DNA from 2 places in the Brevundimonas sp. Leaf168 genome. Region 1 is predicted to be linked to the other one. Evidence: predicted binding sites of a transcription regulator. Region 1 holds the regulator's gene; the other holds the start of a gene.
What was found. The regulator LexA, encoded in region 1, represses DNA repair genes until DNA is damaged. The targets are predictions, from matches to a motif close to ATGTTCNCNANNTGTTCT.

Region 1 (9,661 bases):
CTGCGTCGGGGTCTGCGGCGTCGTGGCCAACGAACCCACAGCGTCGGCGTCGATGCCGGACACCGAGGCGCGGTCCATATTGCCGACGACCGTCAGAATGATCGTCAGGGCGAACAGCGCGGCGGCCAGCCACCAGGTGGTGACGGTCAGAAGATTGCCTGCGCCGCGCGCGGTCATGAAGCCCGACGGACCGCCGCCCATGCCCAAGGCGCCGCCCTCGGACTTCTGAAGCAGGACAATGCCCGTCAGCGCGATGGCGACGATGATGATGGCGACGAGCAGGATGGTCTGGAGCATGGCGTCATTCATGTGGGCGCGGATCTGCGCCGATCAAGCGGCGGCCTCTATCATCGAAGCGCGCCAGGGGCAAACGTCACGCGGCGGCGTTGACGATCGGCGTGAAGTCCTCGGCCTTCAAGGACGCGCCGCCGACCAAGGCCCCGCCGACTTCCGCCGTGGCCAGAATGTCGCGCGCATTCTCCGGTTTGACTGAACCGCCATACAGAATGGGCGCGGTGCGAGCGCCTTCTCCCAGCTTTGCGACGATGGCGGCGCGCACGGCGGCATGGACCTCGGCGATCTGATCCAGCGTCGGGGTCAGGCCCGTTCCGATGGCCCAGACCGGTTCATAGGCCACCGCGAAGTCGCGCTCGGCCAGGCTTGACGGCAGCGAGCCCGCGACCTGACCCGACACGACGGCGATAGCGTCGCCTGCCTCGCGCTGCTGCAGAGTTTCACCGATGCACACGATGGGTTCCAGTCCGGCGGCGACGGCGGCCTCGACCTTGGCGGCGACGTCCGCATCGGTCTCGCCGAAAGCGGAGCGGCGTTCGGAATGCCCAAGAATCACCACGGTCGCGCCGGCGTCGGCCAGCATTTCGGCCGACACCGAGCCGGTGAAGGCGCCGGCGGGCTTCTCATGGCAATCCTGACCGCCCACGGCCACGCCACTGCCCGTCAGGGCGGACTGCATGCGGTCGATCAGTGTCGCCGGCGGGCACAGCACCACACGGCATCCCTGCCCCATCGTTCCGACAGCGTCCCTTATGGCCTCAGCCTGCGCCAAGGCGGCCGAGACGCCATTCATCTTCCAATTGCCGACGATCATCTTCACGGATTGTTTCATGGCCGCCTGTCTAGAAGGCGAAAACCGTCAAGCCAAGAGGCGCCGCCGCAATCCGGACACGAAGCCATCCTTGCAGCGGCGGCCCCGCCCCGACTATACGCGACGATTGACGCCAATATCGGCCAGTCCCGGGTTTTCGAATGCTCACCGCCTTCCGCGCCTTCTCTCGATCCAAATGGGCGGCCGCCCTGCTTGTCCTGATCGCGATCAGCTTCGTGATCGTCGGCGCGCGGATGGACGTCTTCTCCAACCTTGGACCGAAACACGTCATCGACGCGGGCGACCGCTCGATGAACGAAGTCGAGTTCCGCACGGCTTTCGATCAGGTGCGTGAACGGCTGCAGCAGCAGGTCGGCCGTCCCCTGACGAACCAGGAGCTGGTTGCGGAAAACATTCACGTCCGCTTCCTGACCGAGCAGACGCAGCAGCTGGGCTTCCTGAATTGGGCCTACAAGGCGGGCATCCGCCCGGGCAAGGAACTGATCGTCAAGCAGATCCGCCAGATCCCGGCCTTCTTCAACTCGGTCACCGGACAGTTCGACCAGCAGGCCTATGAGGCGGCGCTTGCGCAGCAGAACCTGACGCCCGCCATGCTGGAGCAGGACCTGCGCGACCAATACGCGACGGAACATTTCGGCGCCGCCGTCTTCGCCGGCGCGCGCGTGCCGCGCATCTATGGCGCGCTGCTGGCCGGTTCCGCCTTCGAAAGCCGCGACGGTCGTTGGTTCGAGGTTACCCCCGCGATGGCCGGTCAGATCCCCGCCCCGACTGACGCCCAGTTGAACGCCTTCATCCAGGAGAACGCCGACCGTCTGCGCGCGCCCGAGTTCCGCATGGTGTCGGTGGTTCTGTTTACGCCTGAGGCTTCGGCCAATGCGCCGATCTCGGAAGACCGCATCCGCGAGCGCTTCGAGTTTAAGAAGGATACGTTGAGCAAGCCCGAGACGCGCTCGTTCGTCACCCTGACCGCGCCGAACCGCGAGACGGCCCAGAAGATCGCCGCCGCTCTGCGCGCGGGCCAATCGCCCGCCGACGTCGGTCGCGCCAACAACATCACGCCAGCCGCCTTCAACGAGACCCCTCGCTCGGCCATCGGCGACGCGGCGACCGCAGCCGCCGTCTTCGGCCTGCAAGCCAATCAGGTGTCCAACCCGGTTCAGGCCGGTGTCGGCTTCGCGGTCGCCAAGGTCACGGCCGTTCAACCCGCCGCGCCCGCCACGCTGGACAGCGCTCGTGAGGAGCTGATCCAGGAACTGCGCGCCGAAGACGTGAAGACCCAGACCTACGCCAAGGTCGAGAAGTACGAAGCCGCCCGCACGGCCGGTAAGAACCTGGCTGACGCGGCGCGTGAGGCCGGCGGTCGCGTCGTCGATCTGCCGCCCTTCACCAAGGACGGCAAGCTGCCGAACGGTCAGGCGCTGAACGCCCCGCCGCAAATCTTCGAGACGGCCTGGAGCCTGACCAAGGGCGGCGAAAGCGACGTCATCGACGCCGGTCAGGGCCAGTATTTCGCCGTGCGCGTCAACGACATCCGCCCGTCGGCCCTGCCGACCCTGGCAGAGGTGCGTGAGCCCCTGGCCGCCCAATGGATCCAGCGGGAGACCATGCGTCGCCTGTCGGCCAAGGCCGAAGAGCTGACGACCCGCGTGCGCAATGGCGAGGACATCGCCGCGGTCGCCCGCTCGGTCAATGCGCCGCTGACCGTGCGCACCGGCGTCATCCGCAATCAGCAAACCCAGGAAGCCCTGGGTCAGGGCGTGCTTCAGGGTCTCTTCGGCCAGTCCAAGGGCCAGGCCTTCTCGCAGCCGGCGTCGCAGACCGCCTATGTGGTCGGCCGCGTCGACAACGTCCGCGCCGCCAATCCGGCCGTAGCCGGTCCGCTGGCCGAGCAGGTCCGCCCGCGCCTGACCCAGGAGTTGGTGCAGGCGATGGTCGAATCGTCGGTCTCGGCGGGCGCTCAGCGCTCCAAGGCCAAGAACGACCCGGCCCAGGCGCTGTCGGCCCTGGGTCTGTCGGGTGGCGCAACGCCCGCCGCACCGGCGCAATGACCGACGACGCTTCGCGCGACATCACGCTCGACGCCTTCGCGGCCGGCCTTTCGGCTGGTCGGCCGCAGGTCCTGGTTCGCCGGATTATCGACGACCTGGAAACCCCGGTCTCGGCCTATCTGAAGCTGGGGCGCGATCGGCCGTACGCCTGTCTACTGGAGTCGGTCGAGGGCGGTGCCGTCAAGGGACGCTATTCCATCCTCACGCTGGATCCCGATGTGGTCTGGCGTTGTCGCTCCAACGCGGCGGAACTGTCGCGCGGCTCAGCCATAGGCGAAGGTCGGTTTACAGCCGAACACCTGCCAGCGCTGCAATCCCTGCGCGCGCTGATCGCGGCGTCGAAGTTCGATCTGCCGGCGGGACTGCCGCCGATGGCCGCCGGCCTGTTCGGCGTCTTCGGCTACGACATGGTGCGACTGCTGGAGCCGCTGGGCGCGCCGAATCCTGATCCGCTCGATCTGCCCGACGCCGTGCTGACGCGGCCGTCGCTGGTGGCCATCTTCGATTCGGTCCGTCACGAGATCGTTCTGGTGTCGGCCGCCTATCCCGACGCCGGCATCGCCGCGCAAGAGGCGTTCGACGCCGCGACGGCGCGGCTGGACGCGTTCGAGACGGCCTTGCGCGAGCCTCTGCCCATCCGCGCCACCCCGCAGCAAACGCCGGCTCCCGTCTTCACCTCGCCGGTGGACGAGCCGGCCTTCGGCGAGATGGTCGCCAAAGCCAAGGACTATATCGGCGCCGGCGACATTTTCCAGGTCGTGCTCAGCCATCGGTTCTCAGCCCCGTGGACGGACGATCCCTTCGCCTTCTATCGCTCGCTGCGTCGCCAGAACCCCTCGCCCTATCTGTTCTATCTGAACTTCGAAGGTTTCCAGCTCGCCGGCTCCAGCCCCGAGATCCTGGTTCGGCTGAAGGACGGCGAGGTCACGATCCGGCCGCTGGCCGGCACCCGCATGCGCGGCGCGACGCCAGAGGCGGACAAGGCGCTGGAAGTCGAACTTTTGGCTGATCCGAAAGAGCTGGCCGAGCATCTGATGCTGCTGGACCTGGGCCGCAACGATGTCGGGCGCGTCGCGGCGCCTGGCTCGGTCGAGGTCACCGAGAGCTTCGTCGTCGAACGCTACAGCCAGGTCATGCACATCGTTTCCAACGTGCGCGGCAAGGCTGACCCCAGGCTGGATGCGGTGGACACGCTGCTGGCCGCCCTGCCCGCCGGGACCCTGTCGGGCGCGCCCAAGGTGCGCGCGATGGAGATCATCGACGAACTGGAAAGCGAAAAGCGCGGCGTCGGTTATGGCGGCGGCGTCGGCTATATTTCGGCTGGCGGCGAGGCGGACATCTGCATCACCCTCCGCACCGCCCTTTTCGCCGACGATCGGATCTTCGTTCAGGCCGGGGCCGGCGTCGTCGCCGACAGCGACCCTGCGGCCGAGTACGCCGAGACCCAGCACAAGGCGCGCGCGCCGATGCGCGCGGCGGAAGACGCCTGGCGCTTTCGGACCGGCAATCGCTAGCGCGAAATCGTCATTGCCGGGTCGTTGAACTGCACGCCCGGCCCGATGATGACGACGCCCGCCATCAAAACTGCCGCAGTCGCCGCGAGCGCGGCTGCGCCAAGCGCGGCGACGGGGTTGGGCCTGGTTTCGACCACGACCAGCTTCGCCTTGGCGGCGGCAATCTTGGCGGCGATGTCTTTTTCAGCGGCGAGTTTCACCCGCCCAGTCCTAGCCCCGTCGAGTTAAAATGCGCTTTAAGGCCGCGCCCGCTTGGCGCGGACGCGCGTCGAGCCTAGAAGCCAAGCCATGATCCTCGTCGTCGATAACTACGACAGCTTCACCTACAATCTCGTCCACTACCTCGCGGAGTTGGGCGCGCCGACGCATGTGGTGCGCAACGACGACCTGTCGGTGGACGAGGCGTGGGCGCTGAACCCCGCCGCCGTTCTGCTGTCGCCCGGCCCTTGCGCGCCGGATCAGGCGGGCATCTGCCTGCCGTTGATCACGACAGCGCCAGCGTCGATGCCGATCCTGGGCGTATGTCTGGGTCATCAAGCCATCGGCCAGGCGTTCGGCGGCGACGTCATCCGCGCCAAGACCCTGATGCACGGCAAGACCTCGCCGATCCTGCATGAGGGCCAGAGCGTCTTCGCCGGCCTACCCTCACCCTTCACCGCCACACGCTATCATTCGCTGGCGGTCAAGCGCGAAACCCTGCCCGAAGACCTGGAGGTCACCGCCTGGACCGCCGACGGGGAGATCATGGGTCTGCAGCACCGTACGCGCCCGATCCACGGCGTTCAGTTCCACCCGGAATCCATCGCCACCGAGCACGGTCACGACATGCTGGCCAACTTCCTTGATATCGCCGGCGTAAAGCGCCTCGCGGCCGCCTGACCATGGGCGACGGTTTCAAGCCGATCCTCGCCCGGCTGGTCGAGGGCCATCCCCTGACGTCCCAGCAGGCGCACGACTTCTTCGCCGCCTGCCTGCGGGGCGAGCCCACGCCTTCCCAGGTCGCAGCCGCCGTCACCGCCATGCGGATGCGCGGCGAGACCGTGGACGAGATCGCCGCCTTCGCGGGCGCCATGCGTGAAGCCGCCCTGACGCTGGATCATCCGTATGAGGTGATCGACACCTGCGGCACCGGGGGCGACGGTCAGCACACCTACAATATCTCCACCGCCGCCGCCCTGGTTCTCGCCGGCGCGGGGCTGAAGGTCGCCAAGCATGGCAATCGGGCGATGTCATCGAAATCAGGATCTTCCGACGTCTTGTCGATCCTGGGCGTAAACCTGATGGCGTCGCAGGCGCAGCAGAAGAAGGCGTTGGATGAGGCCGGTATCTGCTTCCTGTTCGCGCCCGCCTATCACGGAGCGATGCGTCATGTCGGGCCGGTGCGTGCCGAGATCGGTTTTCGCACCGTCTTCAACCTGTTGGGACCGCTTTCGAACCCGGCGTCTGCAAGACGACAGGTCATGGGCGTCTATGATCCGCGCCTGCTGGAGCCGCTGGCCGAGGTGCTGGGCCGGCTTGGCGCGACCCGCGCCTGGACCGTTCACGGCCAGGGTTTGGACGAACTGGCGACTTCCGGCCCTACGGACGTCGCCGAATGGAAGGACGGCGCGGTTCGCCGCTTTCAGATCACGCCCGAGGACGCCGGCCTGCCGCGCGCCTCCATCGCAGACATCCGTGGCGGCGACGCCGAGGAGAACGCCGTCGCCCTGCGCGCGCTTCTGGCAGGCGCAGCCGGCCCTTACCGCGACATCGTGCTGCTTAACGCCGCCGCCGCCCTCGTGGTGTCAGACCGCGCGGCCGATCTGGCCGAGGGCGCCGCACTCGCCGCTGCCGCCATCGACGACGGTCGAGCCGCCGAAGCGTTGGATCGCCTGGCCCGCATCACCTCCACGCCGCTGGAAAGCGAAGAGCCCGCATGACCGACGTTCTGGACCGTATCGCCGGCTACAAGCGCGAGGACGTCGCCGCCCGCAAGGCTGCGACCTCACAGGAGGCGATCGAAGCCCTGGCCCGCGCCGCATCGGCCCCGCGCGGCTTTCGCGCCGCCCTGGAGCGGGTCGGAGAGGAAACCGGTCGTCCCGCCCTGATCGCCGAGATCAAGAAGGCCAGCCCGTCCAAGGGCCTGATCCGGCCCGATTTCGATCCGCCGGCCCTGGCCCGCGCCTATGAGGCCGGCGGTGCGGCCTGTCTGTCGGTGCTGACCGATGGCCCCAGCTTCCAGGGCGACGACGCCTATCTGGGCCAGGCCCGCGAGGCCGTCGCCCTGCCCTGCCTGCGCAAGGATTTCCTTGTCGATCCCTGGCAGGTCGCCGAAAGCCGCGCCTTGGGCGCCGACTGCATCCTGATCATCTTGGCCATGGTCGATGACCGGTTGGCCGCCGAGCTGCTGTCGGAAGCCGAACGGTTCGGCATGGATGCGCTCATAGAGACCCACGACGAGGAAGAAATGGCGCGCGCTTGTGCGCTTGGCGGCGATCTGGTGGGGGTCAATAATCGTTCGCTGCGCACGTTTGAGGTCGATCTGGAAACCACGGAGCGGCTGTCGATGCTTAGCCCCGTGCGTGCTCTTCTGGTCGCGGAGAGCGGCATCTTCACGCCCGACGACGTGGCGCGCGTCTCGGCTGCCCATGCCCAAGCGATCCTGGTCGGCGAGAGCCTGATGCGGCAGGCCGATGTCGAGGCGGCCACCCGTCAGTTGCTGGCCGTTTGAGCCGAGACGCGGCGGCAAGCCTCGCCGTTAAGTTGACATTAGCAAGGAACACTTACAGAACATCGACAAATGTTCACGGCCCGTTCCGATTCGTCGGCGGGCGCATGAGGGCCTGGCGATGCTCACGCGCAAACAGCACGAACTGCTGATGTTCATCCACGAACGCATCCAGGAGACCGGCGTCTCCCCTTCGTTCGACGAGATGAAGGAGGCGCTCGATCTGGCCTCCAAGTCCGGCATTCACCGGCTGATCACGGCGCTGGAGGAACGCGGCTTCATCCGCCGTCTCGCTCACCGCGCCCGCGCGCTGGAAGTCACGAAACTGCCCGAACAGGCGACGGCCGGCGCGCCGCGCGGTCGCGCCGGGTTCAAACCCGACGTCATCGAGGGCGGCGGGGGTGTCCGACCTGCGGCCCCGATGGCGGCCAACGACACCCGCGAGTTGCCGCTGATGGGCAAGATCGCCGCCGGCACACCGATTGATGCGATCGAGCATGAAACGGCCCGGTATCCGGTTCCGGAGTCCATGCTGGGCTCGGGCGAGCACTACCTGCTGGAGATCGAAGGTGACTCCATGATCGAGGCGGGCATCCTGAACGGCGACATGGTGGTGATCAAATCGACCGACAACGCCGCCTCCGGTGAAATCGTGGTGGCTCTGGTGGAAGGCGAGCAGGCGACGTTGAAGCGCCTTCGCAAGAAGGGCGCCTCGATCGCGCTGGAACCTGCAAACCGCAACTATGAAACCAAGATTTACGGCTCGGATCAGGTTGCGGTCCAGGGCAAGCTGGTCGGCCTCATGCGCCGGTATCACTGACCTCCGGAACGGACTGACGCGTCCAGGGGCGGTCGCCGCGAACATCGGCCGTCCACACCGCGCGCCATCGATTCGGCTCACGCGAACGAACGCGCCACAACTCCACCGCCCCGCCGCGCGCAAAGTCCACGCCGTCCAAAACAAGGCGATCCTGACAGGCGCTTGGAATTGAGGTGACGACGGCACGGACGCTGACGACGGGCGCTGCGCGGCATAACATCTCCATCTGATCGGAGCTCGGCGACTTCCGCCCCCACCAGATTGCTACGGCCCCGGCCTCATCGGCTTCGGGTCGACAGGAGAAACGGTCGCAGGCCCAGCCCGTCTCCGACCGGTCGGTCATGGTCAGCCCCCGTCTTCGTGACCAGAGATCGACTGCAAATTCGCGCACGCCAGGCCGCACGACGACCGCCGCCCGATCACGGTGAAAGGCGGCGGTCGTCCCGCCATCGCCAATCCAAAGGTCTGGCGTCGGTTCACGCGGCCAGATCAGCACAGCGGCTGCAAAGGGCAGTCCCAACCAGCGCAGGCGGCCCTGCCACAGACAGACGAACAATACGCCCAGAAAGGCGACAGGCAGAACATAATTTGGCGCGCTGGCGACCGTTCTGACCGCGCCAGGCAGCCCCGCCGTCCAGGCGCCGATCGCCAGCATCAGATCCACGCCCCATCCCGCGACCGCCAGGAACGGTCCCCCCAGCCCCAGAGGCTCAAGCGCTGCGCCCAAAGCCAGCGCGGGCATCAGGATGAAGTCCGCCACCGGCGACGTGCCGAGATTGGCCAGCAGTCCGTACATGGCGGTGCGGTTGAAATGTTGCATGGCGAAAGGTCCCGTCGCCAATCCTGCGACGACGCTGGCCGCCACAGCCGCCGTCAGCCACCCGCCCAGCCGTTGGACTGCCAGGATCGGCCAGGGCGCGGATATTTCGCGCGGGCGCTTCGGCCAAGCCTCGACCAGGGCGACCAAGGCCGCAGTCGCCGCGAACGACATCTGGAAACCCGGCGTGACGATGGCTTCAGGCTGTATGGCCAAAACGATGAAGGCCGCCACAGCCAGGCCATGCATGGTCACCGCCTGTCGATCCAGCAGGATGGCCAGAAAGGCGATGGAGGCGGTGATGGCGGCCCGCTCGGCCGGGGGCGGCGCGCCCGACACCACCAGATAGACCCCGACCGCCGTCAGGCCCGCCAAGGCCGCGACCTTCTTGCCGTGAACCCGCAAGGCCAACCAGGGCCAGGCCGCCACGCCCAGCCGCACGGCGAAGAAGACGAAACCGCCGACGATCGCCATATGCAGCCCTGACACCGACAGGATGTGCGCCAGGCCGGAATCGCGCATCACATCCATGTCCTCCTGACTGATCCAGGTTTCGTGGCTGGTCGTCATGGCGGCGGCGATCCCGCCGGTCCGTTCGCCGAGTCTTGCCACGATCCTCTCGGCCAGTG
Region 2 (9,661 bases), on a different contig from region 1:
ACCCATTCAGGACCAGTCTCCTTCGGTCAGGCCGTCCTCGGTCTTTACGCCGATCCAGGGGCCGCTAACGCTCGACGGCAAATATCTTGGCGACATCAGCGGCTCGGTCGACGCCCAAGGCCAGGGACTGGTGGATGCGACAGGCCTGCTGGACCTGTTGAAGCCTCAGATCGGGTCCGAACTCTTCACCACCCTGTCAGGCCGGATCGCGACACAGACTAAGGTCAATATGGCGGACCTTGTCACCGACACCTTCTCTCTGACCTTCGATCCCCTGTCTCTGACCTTCGTTGCGACATCCACGCCGGAAAGCCGAGCACGGCGCGATGTCGGCTTCTCCCAAACCCCGGTGATCGACCCTGCCGCCTTCGATGAACCGGCGGACTTTTCGGCCGGCGCGAATATCACCCTGGCCCAACTCTACTCCCACACCGACACTCGTTTTTCGCCGCTACAGGGCGGCGTCGACATTTTCGCCAACCTCGGCGGGTTTGACGGCGTCACGCTGACCACCGGCGTCGATTACGACGGGAACAACACACAAGGCCGCTGGCAGCGCCGCGAAATCCGTCTGACCAAGGACATCTTCAAATCCGCTGTACGTTTGACCGCCGGCGAGTTCGCGCCCCCCATCGACAGTTTTCAGGGCTCGCAAAGATTTTTGGGGCTATCGGCCGCACGCGCGTATTCAACCATTCGACCGTTCCAGAACGTGCGTCCCGCAGGGCGCCGGCAGTTCATCCTAGACCGTCCGGCCTTGGTCGTCGTCGAGGTCAACGGCGTGGTGGCGGAACGGATCCGTCTGGAGGCCGGCCCCTACTCCATTGGCGACTTTCCCTTCGCGCAGGGCGCCAACACGGTTCGCCTGCTCGTCGAAGACGACAGCGGTCGGCGCGAGATCGCTGTGTTCGACCTGTTCGGCGGCGCCGGGCTGCTGGATCGCGGCGTGTTGGATTTTGGGGTGTCGGCCGGACTGCTGGAAGAAGGCGGAGATTTTCAGTACGGCTCGACGCTGGCCGCGAGCGGCTTTGTTCGCAAGGGCCTGTCCGATGTTTTGACCGTCGGCGTCAACGCTCAGATCGCCGACCGAAAGGGGCAAGCCGGGGCCATAGCGACGTGGGGTTCCAAACTGGGTCTGATCCAGCTGAGCAGCGCCGCCAGCCACAACGGCGACACCGGAAAAAACGGCTACGTCGCCTCTGTCGACTATCTCCTCGAAAGGACTTTGGGCAAGACCGCTGATGCGCGCCTTGTGGCGTCGGCCCAGGCAACTAGCCGCTATTTTCAGAGCGCCTTCGATCCGTCCGCTTTCAACAACGAGAAATGGCGCGCCGCCGCGCGGCTGCTTGTGCGTTTTCGTGACTATTCGATCAGCGGCGGCGTCGCCTTCGTAAAGAGTCGCGAACAAAAGGATCGCACTGATTTCAGCCTGGGCCTGGGCCGCACTTTCCGTCGTTTCGCGGTCAATCTGGCCTGGCAGCGCGGGTCCACCGAAGATGGCCGCGACGAGGACCGCTTCGGACTGACGCTAACGTCGCGCTTCGGCGGGCGCTGGAGCACCACCGCGCGCTACGACACCGACAACGACCTGCGTGAGGTTGGGGTGTCACGCGCATCTTCGGGCCGCCTCAACGACTTGAGCGGCGACCTGCGGCTGTCGCAAGATCGAACCAACCAAGCGATCACGGCGGACCTGCGCTACATCAATAATCGGTTCGACGCCGAACTCGTATCGAACCGGCTGGTTTCGTCCGAGCCCGGCGGGGTCACGCGCCAGGAGTCGTTGTGGCGAATGTCGACGATGATCGGTTACGCCGGCGGCGCCTTTGGCGTCGGACGTTCGGCGCGCGAGGGCTTCGTCATCGCAACGCCCCACCCTACCCTCTCCCGTTCGCGCATCAAGCTGACGGATTCCAGCGGCAATACGGTCGCGCACAGCGGATGGCTGGGTCCGGCTCTGGTCGGCTTGGATCGCGGCTATGGCGTCAATCGCTACGAGATCGAGGCCGATCCGCTGCCGCAGGGCTACGACCTGGGTAGTGGTGTGGTCAACATCTTCCCGGGCTACGGCAACGGGTACCGCTTCGTGGTGGGTAGCGACGCGTCGCGCACCGCGCGAGGCGTCCTGATGTCCGCCAATGGGCCGGTCGCTCTGGCCGGCGGCGTCATCCAAGCGGCAGGCGCTCCGGCTGATGCCGAGGGCAAGCCCTTCTTCACCAACCGCTCCGGGCGTTTCGTCGCCGATGGCCTGGCTCCGGGTCGCTATCGCCTGGTGATCCAGGGCGCCGTGGTGGGAGAATTCGTGATTCCCGAGAAAGTGGAAGGAACAGTCGATGTCGGCGAAATCCGCACGTCTCCGCCGTCGCCGTAGGCGCAAGGCGCAAGGTGACCGAAAGATCCCGGTTCCAACCTGGTCTGAAACGCTGACCGTCATCGTCTCGCTGGTCCTGGCGGCTATCCTGGCCGTGACCGCCTCCAAGGCGAGAGCCTGCGACCTTGCCCTGACCCAGAGCCCCAGCACTGTCGTCATCAACTATAATCCTTTCGCTGCGGGACCGTCGAGCGGCGCCATCGATCTGGGCCTGAAGAACCAGGCAGACGAGGTCTGCGAGCTGCGGTTGTCCGTCGTGGACGACGGCGGGGCGATTGTGTCCGGCCTGGCGCTTGGGGGCGTGGGGGTGCAGTTCCGCCCGCGAGAGGCGTCGGGGCTTCAGACGTCCGACGTCGAGCCTGGCGTCTTCCGCTACACTCTTGCAGGCAAGGCGACAGGTCAGGCGCAGATGGACGCCGCCATCGTCGTGGACGCCGTGCCCGACGCCGGAACCTACGCCACCGACCTGAAGCTGCTGATCAAGGACGCCGATGGAACGGCTCTGCTTGCCCCAATCCCGGTCCGTATGCAGTTGGTCTCCACGCCCCGAGCACAACTGAACCTGGCCGGCGCCGCTGGCGCCTTTGGTTCCGGTTCCAGTGTGGATGTGGTCGATTTCGGTGACGCCTCTACCGGCCTGACGCGGCGCATCTTCATCCAGGTCCGCGCCAACGCACCGTCGATCATCGCGATCACGTCCGAACATCGCGGCCTGATGCAGCGTCGGGGCGACGCGGAGACCACGTCCAGCGTCGCCTACGCGGTCGAGCTGGACGGGACGCCGGTCGATCTACAGGCGCCCTGGACCAAGGAGGTCGATCCGCCCCGCACCCTCGCCGGCATGTCGCTGCCGATGCTGTTCACCTTGGGCAAGATCAAGGATCAGATGGCCGGTCGCTATCAGGATGTGCTCGCTATCGACATATCGCCCCGATGACGTGGGCTACCCCATACTGGTTAGCCCATAGCGGCGATTACGACCCGACCGTCAAACTGGTAACAAAGTTAACGCGATGAGCCGGCTGTTTGGAGGAGCCGGCACACACAGATCGTAAGCTTGAGGCTGACAGCCCTATCCGGGTTTGGACAGCCTGCAGAAATGGGTGGCGCAAATGTATGAGCAAAAGATAGCGGCGTCGTCGCGAACAGACGGCCGTGCTGTTTCAGCGATGCTTCAAGGAGAATTTGGGCAGCGCCGGACGCCAATCAGATCAACCGGAAATCCGACACCCCTGCCCCGTGCGGACTGCACCGCCTGGTTCGAACATGACATTCTCGCCCGGTTCGTTCTGGATCCTCAAGGCTGCGTGATCCACGCCAACGCCAATGCCAGAGCCATGATTGCAGCGGGTGTGCTGGGCGCTGGCGGGGCCTTTATCTGCCCTTCCCATCGCAATCGTGGCGAGTTCGACGCCTTGGCCAACCGTCTGCTGGAAGGACGACAATCGCACGGCCGCCTTCTGTTTCGCGCAGGCGATGACGCCTGGTGCCTGCTGGATCTGGCGACGGCGCCCGATGCGATCGACCGCATCTTCGCCACGGCGCGCCCGGCCCACTGCATGGGCGTGGAGGGTATGGAGCCGCTACGCGCCATCTTCGGTCTGACCCGGGCTGAACTCCTGGTCCTTTCCCATCTGACCCAAGGCGAGGCCCCGAAGGACATCGGCCGAAAGATGGATATGTCGATCCACACCGTGCGCGCCCACCTGCGCGCCATCTGCATGCGCATGGGCGTCAAAGGCATTACCGGCGCCCTGAGACTGAGTTTTCAACTGACAAACTGAAGCTCAGGGATGGCTCGGCTGGAAACGCGGAGGCCGCGCCGCTTCCGCCACGTTGATCTGTGCCAATTTACCCCGGAAGCTAGCCTTCACTCCAGAAACTCTGTGAAACAAGCGACGCAAGGGGGTACTGATTATCGCCAGTACTAGGTTACTGCTAAGTCAGCGTATGGCTATAGTAAGAGCCGAAGTTCGGCAAGATATAATAATCTGTCAAGATGCGAAGATAACCAATTCAGATGTTCGGATTGCAACATTCGCGAAGAAAACGATGTGCCTAGCGTTGAGTCAGTGACGGCTTGGATGTCTAGGAAACTGATTTGCCTTAATTCGATGATTGTGTTGACCCTCAACTACCTAGAAGCAGTCGGGGATCGTATGGCAGTCTAATTTCTCTGAAAGCCGTCTACGTGCCCTCGCTTGCCACAACGCGTCGTGACGATCCAGACAACGTATTTGGTGAAGCCGCCAACATCAGACGCGGGTATTCTGGAGCGTTGATACCCTAACTCTTTGGCGATGGCGCTCGAACGCGGTCTTTGCGCGGTCGCGACTCCACATTCGCTGGCCTGCGTGTCAGGCTTCGGCCGGGAGGACGGAACCATGGCGGCACGAAAGACCCTCATCAAAACACGCGCCGGCGTTCGGCTGCAGCGCATCGAGCATCTGGCCCGGCAGCAGGTGGTCCAATCGTCCTGGCGGCTGTCGACACTGCGCCAGAACCCGCCACGCTCATTTGCCGATGAGACGGAAGCGGAGGACGCCTTTGACATGGAAGTCATCACTTCGCTGACCGATCCCATCATCATGGACCTGCAGCGTCGCGGACTGATCGATTGACATGGCGGCAAAGCTGAAGGTCTTCACTTGGTCCGACGGCTTTCATGCCTTCACCGTCGCCACAAGCTCGCGACCCAAGGCTTTGGAAGCCTGGGGTTCCAAACAGGATCTGTTCGCCACCGGCCTGGCCAGCCAGCTTACCGGCGGACCGGATTACGAGGCCGCGCTGGCCTCTCCTGGCGAGGTCATCGAGCGGGGCCTCACTATCGATATCGGCAAGATCGGCAAGGCCAAGCCCGCCAAACCTCCGGGACCGTCCAGGGCGAAGGCCGCCAAGATCGAAAAGCTGAAGACGGCGTTGGCCGATCTGGACGAACGCCATCAGGCGGTAATGGCTGATTTCGAAGAACAACAGGCCGCGCTGAACCAGGCGCGTCAACAGGTGGAGACGGCCTATGAGGCGGAGCGCAAATCCCTGGCTGCGGATCTGAAAAAGGCCAGGGCTTGATGTGCAATCTGTACCGCCAGCGCTCTGGCCCCCAGGCCATACTGGACGCGGCTAACGCCATGCGGTCGACCGTCGGAAACCTCGCGCCGGGCGACGTCTATCCCGACTATCCCGCGCCGATCGTGCGCTGGGAGGGCGCAGAGCGCATTCTGGCTTCGGCGCGCTGGGGCATGCCGTCATCCCAGAAGATGATCTTCGACAATGCCACAAAGCGCGCCGACAAGTTGCGCGCCAAAGGCGGCGAGGTGGACTTTCAGAAAATCCTCGAGTTCGAACCCGACAGCGGCACGACCAACGTCCGCAACACCAGCTCCAGCCATTGGCGCCCACATCTGTCGCCGGCATCGCGATGTCTGGTCCCTTTCACCGCCTTCAGCGAACCGGGCCGGGACGCGGCCGGAAAATACCGACCCGTCTGGTTCAAGCTCGCGGGAGACGAGCCAGAGCCGATCGCCTTCTTCGCCGGCATCCACCTCCAGGCCCACACGAGCGTCCGCAAAATCAAGACCGGCATGGAGACGATCGACGTCTTTGCCTTTCTGACGACCGAGCCTAACGCCGAGGTCGGCGCGGTTCACCCCAAGGCCATGCCAGTGATCCTGACGCAGACCGACGAGATCGAGGCCTGGATGACGGCACCGTGGGAGGCGGCCCAGGCGCTGCAGCGCCCGCTGCCCGACGGCGCACTGGCGATCCTCAATGCCTGACCCTGAAGACCATTTGGAAAGCGCAGATCAGGCGCACGCTGCGCCCTATCGTCCGGAAGACTTCACCAAACTCCAGCCAGAGATCCCGACCCTTTTCCAGAGGACGTTGAGCCGTCTGAAGATCGTCCTCCTCGGCATCGTCATCACCAGCGTCCTGGCCTTCTGCGGTCGTCTCGCAGGCGTCGGCTGACGGACGACCAAGCGTCCCAATCCCATACGCCCGTACGCCCGTTCATCCACTCGCTCACGAGCGCATGGCGACTCGATCTAGAAGCCTCGCCATGACGAGTGATGAACTGAATGACGCGCTGGATGCACTCCAAACCGCCGCGGCGGACGACGAGACGCTTCTGCCGGGTTGATCGAGATCAGCGTCGATGACTGGATCCAACGCCTAGCTGAGATGCAGACGGCACGGCCGAAGACCATCGTGGACGGCATTCGGATTCGCGACATCATGGTCGCCGTCACCGGCGGATCGATCACGCGCACACTGACCCGGAGTGACGCCGGGGAGCGAGGCCAGCCCTACCGCAATCTCGCGCCGCGCAACTGACCCGGCCGCCAACGACGATAGCACATCGCGCGGCCGGGAGTTCGCCGCGCCATCAAAGGTGGTCTGGTCCAAGCCGGGCGGACGCCACCAGGTCCAACGTCATGGGATCAAGCGACACCTCCCAACGTGCGAGCGCCGCATCGAACACACTCGGATCGGGCGCCACGGCGGCAAACAGGGTCATCGACGACCGGAATTTGAGGTCATCGGGCGATCCGAACAGCTGAAGCACCGACGCCACCGGCGCCGTGCTCGCGGTTTGGGCTGCGCGGATGAGACGCGCCCCTAATACGGAATTTGAGGTCATCGGGCGATCCGAACAGCTGAAGCACCGACGCCACCGGCGCCGTGCTCGCGGTTTGGGCTGCGCGGATGAGACGCGCCCCTAATACGGGATGCAGCAGATAGGCGTGCGCCTCCGCAAGCGATCCGATGCCATAGAAGGCAGCTGTCGAAGACCGTCCCAACGACCGGGCCTGRGGGAAGACAAACCACATCCAGTGGCTTGTCTTGCGACCCGCCGCGAGCTCGGCCATCGCCGTTTCGAACACGGGGTCTTGAGCTAGGACGAAACGGTCGAGTGCTGTGGTCATCCGGCCGTCTCGCCCAGACTGGCGAACCAGTCTGCATAGGGGGTGTTTCGCGCCATGTGTCGATTGAGATCCGGCGAGCCGTCGGTCCACCACACAGGGCCCCGCTCGCCCAGTCCCACCTTGGCACTGTCGACGCTGCGCCGCGCCGCGGCCAAAGCGTCCKCATCCTCAGCCGCCAGGGCCGTCCGCACCGCCCGGCGCGCCGACATCAGATCATGCACCAGCTCGTCCCTCGCCTCCGCCGACAGAGCAGGATTGGAGCACCGCCACAGCCGACCTCGCACCACGAAATAGCAGCCGTCGGGGGTGGTGGGGTATCGGAGGGGCTGCGTCATCGTGGGCTAACGCGCCGCGCCCGGGATGGCGCCGCCCACAGGGCGATCCACAACGCCGTTGCAATCAGCCTTGACTCTCATACGCTCGAATAAGAACAAATAAGGAACATTAGCTCGCATTCGGCTTCAGGAGAACATGGCCGCCGCCTCCCCATCCTTCCAGGCGCTCCGCGCGGAGATTGCACGCATTGAGGCGGGTCGACGTCCGCCTGGCGGCGTGCTGCCGTTCGGCCTRGCCGCGCTTGATCGCCGGCTGCCCGCCGGCGGCCTGGCGCTCGGCGCGCTGCATGAGGTGGCCGGCGGCGGTGACGGCGCCATCGACGGGGCCGTCGCCGCCTTGTTTGCGGCCGGTGTGGCAGCGCGCACCCAGGGGCCGGTGCTCTGGTGTGTGACCCGCCCGGACCTGTTCGCGCCGGCGCTGGAGCAGGCGGGGCTGTCCTCGAACCGAGTCATCTATGTGGAGGCCGGCGACGAGGCCGGATTGCTGGCCGCCTTCGAGGACGGCCTGCGTCACGGCGGCTTCGGCGCGGTCGTCGGCGAAGTGGCCCGCCTGTCCATGACGGCGTCCCGGCGGCTGCAGCTGGTCGCCGAGGACACGGGCTCGCTCGGACTGGCGGTCCGACGATGGCGACGTCAGGCCGAGGCGGCGGACTTCGGCCAGCCGACCGCCGCAGCCACCCGCTGGCGGGTCACCGCCCTGCCCTCCGCCCCCCTGCCCGTGCCCGGCGTCGGCCGCCCGCGCTGGTTTGTCGAACTGATCCGCTGCCGCGCCGGAGCCTGCGCGGATTTCGAACTGGAAGCCTGCGATGAGACGGGTCGTCTCGCTCTACCTCCCCACCTGGCCGACCGATCGGCTGCGACGCCGGCTGGGACCCGACGCGCCGTCGCCTGAGACGCCCCTGGTCCTGGTCGGGCGCCAGGGCCGCAAACGCGTGGTGTTGGCCGCCGACCTCGCCGCCCGCGCCCATCGCCTGCATTCCGGCATGGCCGCGACCCAGGCCCGGGCCCTGGTCGCCGATCTCGTCGTCCATCCCTTCGATCCGGCAGGCGACGCGGCCGCCCTGGACCAACTCGCCCTCTGGGCGCTGCGCCGCTATGCGCCGATCGTGGCCGYCGACCCGCCTGACGGCTTGGTGCTCGATGTCACCGGCGCCGGTCACCGCTACGGCGGCGATGAGGGCCTGCTCGAGGATCTGATCGCCCAGACCGCCGCTGTCGGTCTGGACGCCCGCGCCGCCCTTGCCGACACCTGGGGCGCCGCCCATGCCTTGGCCCGCAACCTCGCCGAACCCACGATCGTCGTCGCGCGCGGGGGGCCTGCCATCCGTCACCTCCCCTTGCGCGCCTTGCGCCTGCCCGCAGACATGGTCGATGGCTTGGTGCGTCTGGGGGTCGACACCATCGGCGAGCTGGAAGCMAAGCCTCGCGCGCCATTGGCCCTGCGCTTCGGACCGGAGCTGATCCGTCGCCTGGATCAGGCCTACGGCCGCGCCCATGAGCCGATCACCCCGATCGACGCCCCGGAGTTGATCCAGGTCCGACGGGTCTTCGCCGAGCCGATCGGCGCGCCCGAGACCTTGGCCCGCTACACGCTCAACTTAGTCGAAGCCCTGAGCGGTGCGCTCGAAGCTCAAGGGCTGGGCGCCTCCCGGCTCGACCTGCGGTTTGAACGGATCGACAACCGGACCGAAGCCATCCGCGTCGGCCTGGCGCGCCCCGTCCGCGATGTCGCGCGGCTTACACGCCTACTCTGCGACAAGATCGAAACCATTGATCCTGGCCTCGGCGTAGAGGCCATGGTCCTGGCGGCGCCAGTCGTCCTGCCGCTGGACTGGTCGCCGAGCGCTGGCGACCTGGGCGGCCCGGCGACCGCGGACATCGGCGATCTCGTCGATCTGCTCGCCAATCGTCTCGGCCCGCAGAACCTGTACCGGCTGGCCCCGGCGCAAAGCGACGTGCCCGAACGCTCAATCCGCAAACTGCCGCCGACCGCGCCGCCGGTGTCGGAAACCTGGACGCGTCGCTGGCCG

Region 2: a site for LexA is predicted at 7,724-7,741, ahead of ASF81_RS09095 (ImuA family protein). Genes of this name have one in related genera too.

What each region holds. Positions count from the first base shown of each region.
Region 1 covers NZ_LMOY01000012.1:86,258-95,918, reverse strand. Annotated here, with positions in the region: gene secG (preprotein translocase subunit SecG) at 1-309, opposite strand, end outside; gene tpiA (triose-phosphate isomerase) at 374-1,126, opposite strand; gene ASF81_RS12895 (peptidylprolyl isomerase) at 1,267-3,174, shown strand; gene trpE (anthranilate synthase component I) at 3,171-4,688, shown strand; gene ASF81_RS12885 (hypothetical protein) at 4,685-4,888, opposite strand; gene ASF81_RS12880 (aminodeoxychorismate/anthranilate synthase component II) at 4,977-5,567, shown strand; gene trpD (anthranilate phosphoribosyltransferase) at 5,570-6,607, shown strand; gene trpC (indole-3-glycerol phosphate synthase TrpC) at 6,604-7,398, shown strand; gene lexA (transcriptional repressor LexA) at 7,517-8,215, shown strand; gene ASF81_RS12860 (ComEC/Rec2 family competence protein) at 8,196-9,661, opposite strand, start outside.
Region 2 covers NZ_LMOY01000009.1:7,669-17,329, reverse strand. Annotated here, with positions in the region: gene ASF81_RS09145 (fimbria/pilus outer membrane usher protein) at 1-2,371, shown strand, start outside; gene ASF81_RS09140 (hypothetical protein) at 2,466-3,308, shown strand; gene ASF81_RS15270 (LuxR C-terminal-related transcriptional regulator) at 3,679-4,155, shown strand; gene ASF81_RS09130 (hypothetical protein) at 4,672-4,992, shown strand; gene ASF81_RS09125 (hypothetical protein) at 4,994-5,440, shown strand; gene ASF81_RS09120 (SOS response-associated peptidase) at 5,440-6,147, shown strand; gene ASF81_RS09115 (hypothetical protein) at 6,140-6,337, shown strand; gene ASF81_RS09110 (hypothetical protein) at 6,506-6,703, shown strand; gene ASF81_RS15550 (DUF1810 family protein) at 6,756-7,010, opposite strand; gene ASF81_RS14850 (DUF1810 family protein) at 6,907-7,296, opposite strand; gene ASF81_RS09100 (hypothetical protein) at 7,293-7,631, opposite strand; gene ASF81_RS09095 (ImuA family protein) at 7,768-8,523, shown strand; gene ASF81_RS09090 (DUF6504 family protein) at 8,438-9,661, shown strand, end outside.